3 regions of the Kitasatospora sp. NPDC097605 genome follow, and region 1 is predicted to be linked to each of the others. Evidence: riboswitches for the same ligand, from Rfam matches in the RefSeq annotation. Region 1 holds a riboswitch; each other region holds the start of a gene.
The links. Region 1 has a riboswitch for cobalamin ahead of metE (5-methyltetrahydropteroyltriglutamate--homocysteine S-methyltransferase). Riboswitches for the same ligand answer to the same signal wherever they lie in the genome.

Region 1 (3,267 bases):
GTGCACTTCCACGCGCTGGGCGACCGGGCGGTGCGCGAGGCGCTGGACGCCGTCGAGGCCGCCCGCGCCGCCAACGGCCGGCGCGACACCCGCCACCACCTCGCCCACCTCCAGGTGGTCCACCCGGACGACCTGCCGCGCTTCGCCAGGCTCGGCGCGATCGCCAACATCCAGCCGCTCTGGGCGGCCCACGAACCGCAGATGGACGAGCTGACCATCCCGTTCCTCGGCCCCGAGCGGGCCGCCCGGCAGTACCCGTTCGGAGCGCTCCAGCGGGCGGGCGCCACCCTCGCGGCGGGCAGCGACTGGCCGGTGAGCAGCCCGGACCCGCTGGCCGGGCTGCACGTGGCGGTCAACCGCCGGGAGCCGGACGCGGTCGACGAGCGGGTGTTCCTGCCCGAGCAGCGGCTCGACCTGGCCTCCGCGATCGCCGCCTACACGGCCGGCTCCGCGCACGTGAACGGCCACGACGACGCCGGCACCCTCGCCGCCGGCAACCTCGCCGACCTCGTCGTCCTCGACCGCGACATCCTCACCGGCCCGCCCGAGGAGATCGCCGCCGCCCGGGTGCTGCGGACCTACGTCGGCGGTGAACTCGTCCACAGGGCCGACTGATCCGAGGCCGGCAGCCGGGCCGGCCGGCCGGCGGCGGCGCTCAGCGCGTCGCCGCCAGCCGGGCCTCGGCGGCGTCCAGCAGCAGCTCCAGCGCGAACGGGTAGCCGCTGCGCCGCATGTCGGCGGCGAGCAGGTGCGCGGTGGCGGCGATGTGCGGATTGGCCGCGGCGTCGAGCCGGCCGTACGCGGCGTGCCAGACCCGCAGGTCCGCCGACTGCGCGGCGGCCGGCAGTGCGAGCGCGGCGGCGTCCAGCACGGCGAAGCCGAGGCTCTGGTCGACGAACGCGTGGTAGATCCGCACGGCCTCCGGGTCGGGGAAGCCCGCGTCGCGCAGCACGCCGAGGATGGCCTCGACGGCGGCGATCTCATGGGCGCGCCCGGTGGTGCGGTGGGCGGCGAGCAGCGCGGCCTGCGGGTGGGCCCGGTAGCTCGCATGGATCCGCAGACCGATCTCCCGCAGGTCGGCCCGCCAGTCGCCGGTGGCCCGCCAGCCGTGCTGGGCGCGGGCGATCAGCTCCTCGGCGACGGCGAGCAGCAGATCGTCCGCGCTGTGGAAGTACCGGTAGACCGCGCTGGGGTCGGCGCCGAGCGCGGTGCCGAGCCTGCGCACGGTGAGCGCCTCCGCGCCGTGCTGCCCGACCAGCCGCAGCGCCGTGTCGACGATCAGTTCGTGGGAGAGCACCACCCCCTGCTTGGTGGGCCGCCGGCGGCGTCGCTGGGGTTCGGGCACTACGCGTTCGCTCACCCGGGAAGGCTACGTCAACGCCCTTGACGTAGCACAGGGGCTGTCGGCGGAAATCCGTGACGGGGCCGCCGTTCTGCGTCTAGGCTGGCGGTGCAGCTGGTTCGCCCTGTCCTCCAGGCAGGCGCGTCGTAAGAGGGAACCCGGTGACGCCTTTCAATCGGCCAGTCCGGGACTGCCCCGCAGCGGTGAGCGGGAACGACCGCCGTCATACGCACTGGGCCCGGTCGGGTCTGGGAAGCGACGGCCAGTAGGTGTCCGCCCTTCACAGGGTGGGCGTGCCCGCGAGTCCGAAGACCTGCCCGCTGTCCGCGCGCGACCGATCGCACGCGGCTTCCGGTGACCTCGTGGGCGGGTCGGCGTGCAGACCTGGCGGAGCCGTACGGGCGTCCGTCCGGTCCGTCCTCCCTTCGCGTCCTCGTCCCGTCACCGGGCACTTGAGGAGCAAGACTCGCGAAGGAGAGTCCCTTGACAGCGACGTCCGCAGCCGCGGCCACCCTGGCCACCGTCCACGGCTACCCCCGGCAGGGCCGGGACCGGGAACTCAAGAAGGCCGTCGAGGGCTACTGGAAGGGCACGGTCACGGCCGAGGCGCTGCTCACCACGGCCGCCGGACTGCGCCGGGAGAACTGGCGCCGGCTCGCCGAGGCCGGTGTCCGTGAGGTCCCCACCGGCGATTTCTCGCTCTACGACCACGTGCTCGACACCACCGTCGCCGTCGGCGCGGTCCCCGCCCGGCACCGGGCCGCCGTCGACGCCGACCCGCTGGACGGCTACTTCGCCATGGCGCGCGGCACCCAGGACGCCGCGCCGCTGGAGATGACCAAGTGGTTCGACACCAACTACCACTACCTCGTCCCGGAGTTGGGCCCCGGCACCGCCTTCACCGCGAACTCCGGCAAGGCCGTCGGTGAACTGACCGAGGCCCTCGCCGCCGGCCACGCGGCCCGCCCGGTGCTGGTCGGCCCGGTCACCTACCTGCTGCTGGCCAAGCCCGCGCCCGGGGCGGCGGAGGACTTCCAGCCGCTCACCCTGCTGGACCGGCTGCTGCCGGTCTACGCCGAACTCCTCGCCGACCTGCGCGCGGCCGGCGCCGAGTGGGTGCAGCTCGACGAGCCCGCCCTCGTCCAGGACCGCACCCCGGCCGGACTGAACGCCGCCGCCCGCGCCTACCGGGACCTCGGCGCCCTCACCGACCGGCCGAAGCTGCTGGTGGCGAGCTACTTCGACCGCCTCGGCGAGGCGCTTCCGGTGCTGGCGAAGGCTCCCGTGGAGGGCTTGGCGCTGGACTTCACCGGACCGGCCGCCGCCAACCTGGACGACCTCGCCGCCGCCGGCGGACTGCCCGGCAAGCGCCTGGTCGCCGGCGTCGTCGACGGCCGCAACATCTGGATCAACAACCTGGAGCGGTCGCTGGCGACCCTGGCCACCCTGCTCGGCCTGGCCGGCCGGGTGGACGTGGCGCCGTCCTGCTCCCTGCTGCACGTGCCGATCGACGTCACCGCCGAACGCGACCTCGACCCGCAGATCGCCCGCTGGCTCGCCTTCGCCCGTCAGAAGGCCGAGGAGGCCGCCCTGCTCGCCCGCGGCCTGCGCGAGGGCACCGCCGCGATCGCGGGCGAACTCGCCGCCAACCGCGCCGACCTGGCCTCCCGCGCCACCTCCCCGATCACCCGCGACCCCGCCGTGCGCGCCCGCACCGCCGCCGTCACCGCCGACGACGCCCGCCGCACCCAGCCCTACCCCGAGCGCGCCCGCGCCCAGCGCGCCCGCCTCGGCCTGCCGCTGCTCCCCACCACCACGATCGGCTCCTTCCCGCAGACCACCGAACTGCGGACCGCCCGCGCCGACCTGGGCGCGGGCCGGATCGACGCCGCCGCCTACCGCGAGCGCATGGAGGCCGAGGTGCG
Region 2 (3,267 bases), on a different contig from region 1:
CAGCCACAGGTCCGGCAGCATCGGCAGGGTGCCGAGCACCGGACGGCCGGTCAGCTCGCGCAGCATCTCCAGGCCCGGGGCGAGCAGCCGCGCGTCGCCGCGGAACTTGTTGACGAACCAGCCCGCCACATGCCGCTGGTCCTCCGCCGACAGCAGCGCCAGCGTCCCGTACATCGCCGCGAACACCCCGCCCCGGTCGATGTCGCCGACCACCACCACCGGCAGCCCGGCGGCGGTGGCCAGGCCCATGTTGGCGATGTCGCGGTCGCGCAGGTTGATCTCGGCGGGCGATCCCGCGCCCTCGCAGACCACCACGTCGAAGCGCCGGCGCAGGTCCGCCAGGCACTCCAGGGCGCGTTCCAGCAGCACCGGCTTGCGTTCGCGGTAGTCCAGCGCGCCGACCTCGGCGACCGGCCGGCCCAGCAGCACCACCTGGCTGCGGCCGTCGGCGCCGGGCTTGAGCAGCACCGGGTTCATCGCCGCCTCCGGCTCCACCCGGGCCGCCTGCGCCTGCATCGCCTGCGCGCGGCCGATCTCGGCGCCGTCGGCGGTGACGAAGGAGTTCAGCGACATGTTCTGCGCTTTGAACGGCGCGACCGCGACACCCTGCCGGGCCAGCCAGCGGCAGATGCCCGCGGTGACCACGCTCTTGCCCGCGTCCGAGGTCGTCCCGGCGACCAGCAACGCCCTGCTCATGACCCACTCCTCCGCATCCCGCCCAGGGCCGCCCGGAGCAGCAGGTGCCCGGCGACCGTCGTACCCAGGGCCAGCGCGCCCACCCGCCGGGAGAGCACGCAGGCCCGTTCGATGTCGTCCACCCCGACCGGCCGCAGCTCCCCGCCCAGCACGGGACGGTCCTCCACCCGCGCGCCGTACCGCAGCGTCCCACCGAGCCGCACGCCCACCGCACCGGCGAAGGCCGACTCGGCCTGACCGGCGTTCGGGCTGGGGTGCGCCGAGCCGTCGCGCCGCCAGACCCGCCAGGCGGTGCGCGGTTCGGGGGCGGCGGCGACCGCCAGCAGCGCGGTCAGCCGCGCGCCCGGCCAGCCGGCCACGTCGTCCAGCCGCGCCGAGGCCCAGCCGAACCGGGCGTAGCGGGGCGAGCGGTGACCGACCATCGCGTCCAGGGTGTTCACCGCGCGGAACGCCAGCAGGCCCGGCGTGCCCGCGAGACCGCCCCAGACCAGGGCGTTGACCACGGCGTCGGCGGTGTTCTCGGCCACCGACTCGACGACCGCGCGGGCCAGCTGCTGCTCGTCCAGGGCGCTCGGGTCGCGTCCGCACAGGTGCGGCAGCCGCTCCCGTGCCGCCGTCAGGTCGCCGGCCGCCAGCGCGCGGCCGACGGTGCGGGCCTCCCGGGTCAGCGAGGTGCCGCCGAGCACCGTCCAGGTCGCGGCGGCGGCCAGGGCGGCCCGGCCGAGCGGACGGCGGGTCAGCAGCCGGTCGGCGGCGAGCGCGCCGGCCGCGACGGTGCCCACGGTCAGGGCGGTGAAGGCGGTGCCGGCGGCGCGGTGGTCGCGCCAGAGCAGGCGCTCCAGCCGGCCGGCGGCGGAGCCGAAGCCGGCCACCGGGTGGCCGCGGCGCGGGTCGGCGAACCGGGCGTCGGCCAGGTACCCGACGAGGGCGCCCGCGGCGAAGGCGGCGGCCCGGATCGGCGGGCGCACGGCAGGGCGCAGCATCGTGCGTGTCCTCACTCAGGGTCCGCGCCCTGGATCGACGTACCGGGGGCGAGAGTCTCCTGGCTTCCGGGTCGAACGCACACCCCGGGCCTTCCAGCGGCTTCTGACGGCCCGCCGTGGCGTGTTCCGGTCGTGCTCCCCGGTGACAGTGGCGGGACCGCGCCGGACTCGCACCGGCTTCCTCTGCATGCCTCCGTATTGGCTGAAGGATCCCATCACGGGCCCGAACCGGGAGTCAACCGAGGTCCTGGAGGGTGTTGGTCACACGCCGGGCCGCCCCGCCGCGCCCATGTGATTTTCCTCCCGGAACTACCCGGACGGCCGTGTCCTACTGGCTTCCCCCCGCCCGCGCGAGTGGACTGAGGGGTGGGTCCGGGCAGCGAGCCGGACACCGGGCAGACACCGAGCACCGGGGAGCGAGTATGCGTTGGGGAATCGCGGCCACCGTGGCGGCCGCCGCCGTCGGCACCGGGGCCGCCGTGCTGGTGATCGGCCGCCGGGCGTCCGAACGGATGGTCCGCCCGGCCGGGAGGGACCGCGTCCGGACCGGCCCGGTGATCGTCCGCGGCCTCGGTGCCGGGCGGGTCACCTTCACCCGCACCCCGGTCAGCGAGCGCCCGGGCCGCTGGGCCGTCGAGTGGGGCGAGGACGGCCACGCCGTCGTCGGGGAGGTCCTGGAGCGCGACGAGCGGGACGTCACCCGCCGGCTGGTCCGGGCCGACGCCGGCACCCTCACCCCCGGCACCGAGGTCCGCTTCACCCCGCGCGTCCACCTCGGCGACCCGGGCCGGGCGCTCGGCCTGCCGTTCGCCGAGACCGCCGTCGAGGGCGAGCTGGGCGCGCTGCCCGCCTGGCGGCTGGACGGCAAGCGCGGCACCTGGGTGGTCCTGGTGCACGGCCCCGACGCCGACCGGGCGCAGAGCCTGCCGGTGCTGCCCGAGCTGCGGCGCCTCGGCCTGCCCGCGCTCGTCGTCACCTACCGCGGCGACGCCGGCGCCCCCGCCTCCCCGGACGGCCTCGGCCACTTCGGCGAGACGGAGTGGCGCGACGTCGAGGCGGCGGTGCGGACCGCGCTGGACGCCGGCGCGGGCCGGGTCGTGCTCTACGGCTGGTCGCTCGGCGCCACGATGGCCCTGCACACCGCCGCCCGCTCGGACCTCGCCCCCGCGATCAGCAGCCTGGTGCTGGACTCGCCGGTGCTGGACTGGCCGGCCACCGCCCGCCGGGACGCCGCCCGGGCCGGCTTCCGGGGCGCGGCCGCCGAACTCGGCGCGCTCGCCGCCGAGGGCCGCACCGGCGTGGATCTGGCCGACTTCGCCCGCCTCGCCGAGGGCGCCGACCTGCGGGTGCCCACCCTGGTGCTGCACGGCCCCGACGACCCGGTGGCCCCGTTCGCCGCCGCCGAGCGGCTCGCCCACGGCCGCCCGGACGTCGTCAACCTCCAGGCCTTCCCCGGGGGTGATCACGCGGCCCTCTGGAACACCGATCCGGACCGCTACGCGGAGACCCTGCGCCGCTGGCTCACGCCGTTCTGCTGACCCCCTCAGCCCCCCCTGGGTCCGGAATCCCGGGGCGCACCCGTTCCAAG
Region 3 (3,267 bases), on a different contig from region 1:
GATGGGCATCCCGGTCCGCTGAGGCCCCCGGCGGCGGGGCCGGACTGTCGGTGCCGGCTGCGATGATGGACGGGTCCTGAACGAACCACCGGGGGGAGCCGCGCCCGTGCCGGAAGGCCACATCATCCACCGCCTCGCCGCCGAGAACCACCGTGCCTTCGGCGGCCGGCCGGTCCGTGCCAGCAGCCCGCAGGGCCGCTTCGCGGACGGCGCCAAGCTGATCGACGGACGGGAGCTGGTCGCGGCCGAGGCCACCGGCAAGCACCTCTTCCTCGGCTTCGGCGAGGACGCCTGGGTACACGTCCACCTCGGCCTGTACGGCGGCTTCACCTTCGGCGAGATCGGCGACGGCCCGGTGCCCGCGCCGGTCGGCCTGGTCCGGCTGCGCCTGGAGAACGACGAGCACGTCGCGGACCTGCGCGGTCCCAACACCTGTGCGCTGATCACCGGCGCCGAGAAGGCCGCCGTCGCCGCCCGCCTCGGTCCGGACCCGCTGCGCGCCGACGCCGACCCGGACGGCGCCTGGCGGCGGATAACGGGCAGCCGTACGACGATCGCCGCCCTGCTGATGGACCAGAAGGTGCTGGCCGGGGTCGGCAACGTCTACCGCGCCGAGGTGCTGTTCCGGCACGGCATCGACCCGCAGCTGCCCGGCCGCGACCTGCGCCGCGCCGAGTGGGACGCGATCTGGGCCGACCTGGTCGCCCTGATGCGCGAGGGCGTCGGCGCCGGCCGCATCGACACCGTCCGCCCCGAGCACACCCCCGAGGCGATGAACCGCCCCCCGCGCGTCGACGACCACGGCGGCGAGGTCTACGTCTACCGCCGCGCCGGCCAGCCGTGCCTGGTCTGCGCCACCGACGTCCGCACCGAGGAACACGCCTCGCGCAACCTCTTCTGGTGCCCCACCTGCCAGCCCGCGCGAGCGACCGCCGCGCGGTAGACGGAGCGCGGGTCCGTACGCTTCGCAGGTGCGGGACCGGCAGAGCGCGACCCTGGCAAAGGGAAACCGACCGGGCGGATCCCTCGGTGGCGAAGGCGTTCGCCGATCGGAGCGCCTGCATGAAGCGTTCGCGCAGGCGGGGGAGTTGTGACGCTGGACACCGGGCGGGTGCGAGGCCTTGCACGGGTCCGTCCGGGGACCCTACGGTGTTCCCGCCGTGGTGCTCGGGAAGACCGGTGACGGACCCTCAGGGGTCCCAGTCCGGAGCGGCCCTCGCCACTGTGATCGGGGGAGAGTGTCCGTACCCATGACGCCACTGGGCGCCTCGCGCGCTTGGGAAGGCGGGTACGGAAGCCCCGTCAGCCAGGAGACCGGCCGCGGCATCTCACGAAGTCATTCCACGAGGTGCTGGAGCGTGATCCGCATGACCCTGCCCGAAACCGCCGCCCTGCCCGCCTTCCGCTGGCGCCGCGAGGACACCCTGCGCACCGCCGGGCTGATGGGCGTGATCCTCGCCATGCACGTGGTGGCGTTCGGCACGCTGATCTTCCTGGTCGCACCGGAGGAGTACGAGGTGGGCACCCAGGTCTTCGGAGTGGGCCTGGGCATCACCGCGTACACCCTCGGCATGCGGCACGCCTTCGACGCCGACCACATCGCGGTGATCGACAACACCACCCGCAAGCTGATGGCGGACGGCAAGCGCCCGGTCTCGGTGGGCTTCTGGTTCGCCCTCGGCCACTCCTCGATGGTGGTGATGATGGCCGCCCTCGTGGCGGGCGGCGCCCAGCTGGCCAACACCCTGATGGACGACGAGTCGACCACCCACCAGTGGCTGGGCATGGTCGGCACCTCGGCCTCCGGCGTCTTCCTCTACCTGATCGGCGCGCTCAACCTGGCCGCGCTGTTCGGCATCCTCAAGGTCTTCCGTTCGATGAGGGCCGGGAAGTTCGACGAGGCCGAGCTGGAGGCGCACCTGAACGCCCGCGGCCTGCTGGCGCGGGTGCTGAACCGCGCGACCCGCTCGATCACCCGCCCCGGCCAGATGTTCCCGGTCGGCATGGTGCTGGGCCTGGGCTTCGACACCGCGACCGAGGTCACCCTGATGGTGATGGCCGGCTCCGGCGCGGCCTCCGGCCTGCCCTGGTACGCGATCGTCTGCCTGCCGCTGCTGTTCGCGGCCGGGATGAGCCTGTTCGACACCCTGGACGGCACCTTCATGAACTTCGCCTACCAGTGGGCCTTCTCCAACCCGGTGCGCAAGGTCTACTACAACCTGACCATCACCGGCCTGTCCATCGCGGTCGCCTTCGTCATCGGCACCATCGAACTGGTCGGCGTCCTGCACGAGAAGCTCGACCTGACCGACCCGGTGACCGGCTGGATCGCGGACATCTCGCTGGACAACGTCGGCTACGCGATCGTCGGCCTGTTCGTGGTCGTCTGGGCCGCCGCCATCGCCTACTGGCGGCTGGCCGGGGTGGAGCGGAAGTGGGCCCCGAATCCCGCCGCGGGCGCGGAGTAGCGGCCGGGGCGGGCCGTCGCGGCGGCCCGGGTGGGGGCGTTCGGCGGGCGGATCGGTGGCCGGGTTCGTAGGCTCGACGCATGGCTGATGCGTACGCGGGCCGCCGGGAGCGGTTGCGGGAGCACTGCGGTGCGTCCGGGGCCGACGCGGCGCTGGTCACCCGGGCGGCGAACGTGCGGTACCTCACCGGGTGCCCGCCGTGCGGGGCGACGCTGCTGCTGACCCGGGACCGGGCGCTGCTCGCGCTGCCGGACGACCTGCCGCCGGACGACACCGGTGAGCACCTGATCGTTCCCGAGGTCACCCGGGTGCCGGTGGCGGCCGGGACGGACACCGCGCTGGCCGCGGCGGCCGCCGCGGCGCGGCTGGGGGTGGCCGGGCTCGCGGTGGAGGAGCACGACCTGACCGTCACCCGGCACCGGGCGGTGGCCGGGCTGGCGGAGGGGGTGCGGCTGACCGACGTCGGCCAGGCGGTCGAGCGGCTGCGGGTGGTCAAGGACGAGCACGAGATCGCCGACCTGCGGATCGCCGCCGAGATCGCCGACCAGGCGCTCGGCGAGCTGCTGGAGTCGATCCTGGTCGGGCGCACCGAACGGCACCTGGCGATGGAGCTGGAGCGCCGGATGATCGACCACGGCGCGGACCGGGCGGCCTTCCCGGTCTCGGTCGGCACCGGCAGCCATTCCGGCCAGCCGGCGCACCAGCCCACCGACCGGCGGGTGGAGGAGGGCGACTTCCTGACCGTGGTGCTCGGCGCGCAGTACCGCGGTTACGGGGTCTCCACCGCGCGGACCTTCGT

Region 2: it holds a riboswitch for cobalamin, as region 1 does, so the genes downstream of both, ABTX81_RS22265 (cobalamin biosynthesis protein) here and metE (5-methyltetrahydropteroyltriglutamate--homocysteine S-methyltransferase) in region 1, are expected to answer to the same signal.
Region 3: it holds a riboswitch for cobalamin, as region 1 does, so the genes downstream of both, nicT (Nickel transporter NicT) here and metE (5-methyltetrahydropteroyltriglutamate--homocysteine S-methyltransferase) in region 1, are expected to answer to the same signal.

What each region holds. Positions count from the first base shown of each region.
Region 1 is NZ_JBEOSF010000010.1:64,684-67,950, reverse strand. It holds gene ABTX81_RS14035 (amidohydrolase) at 1-615, shown strand, start outside; gene ABTX81_RS14030 (TetR/AcrR family transcriptional regulator) at 656-1,360, opposite strand; cobalamin riboswitch at 1,441-1,677, shown strand; gene metE (5-methyltetrahydropteroyltriglutamate--homocysteine S-methyltransferase) at 1,826-3,267, shown strand, end outside.
Region 2 is NZ_JBEOSF010000019.1:83,500-86,766, forward strand. It holds gene ABTX81_RS22260 (cobyric acid synthase) at 1-696, opposite strand, end outside; gene ABTX81_RS22265 (cobalamin biosynthesis protein) at 693-1,679, opposite strand; cobalamin riboswitch at 1,730-1,891, opposite strand; gene ABTX81_RS22270 (alpha/beta hydrolase family protein) at 2,102-3,217, shown strand.
Region 3 is NZ_JBEOSF010000064.1:8,551-11,817, forward strand. It holds gene ABTX81_RS38490 (AAA family ATPase) at 1-22, shown strand, start outside; gene ABTX81_RS38495 (Fpg/Nei family DNA glycosylase) at 107-943, shown strand; cobalamin riboswitch at 1,131-1,337, shown strand; gene nicT (Nickel transporter NicT) at 1,368-2,468, shown strand; gene ABTX81_RS38505 (M24 family metallopeptidase) at 2,549-3,267, shown strand, end outside.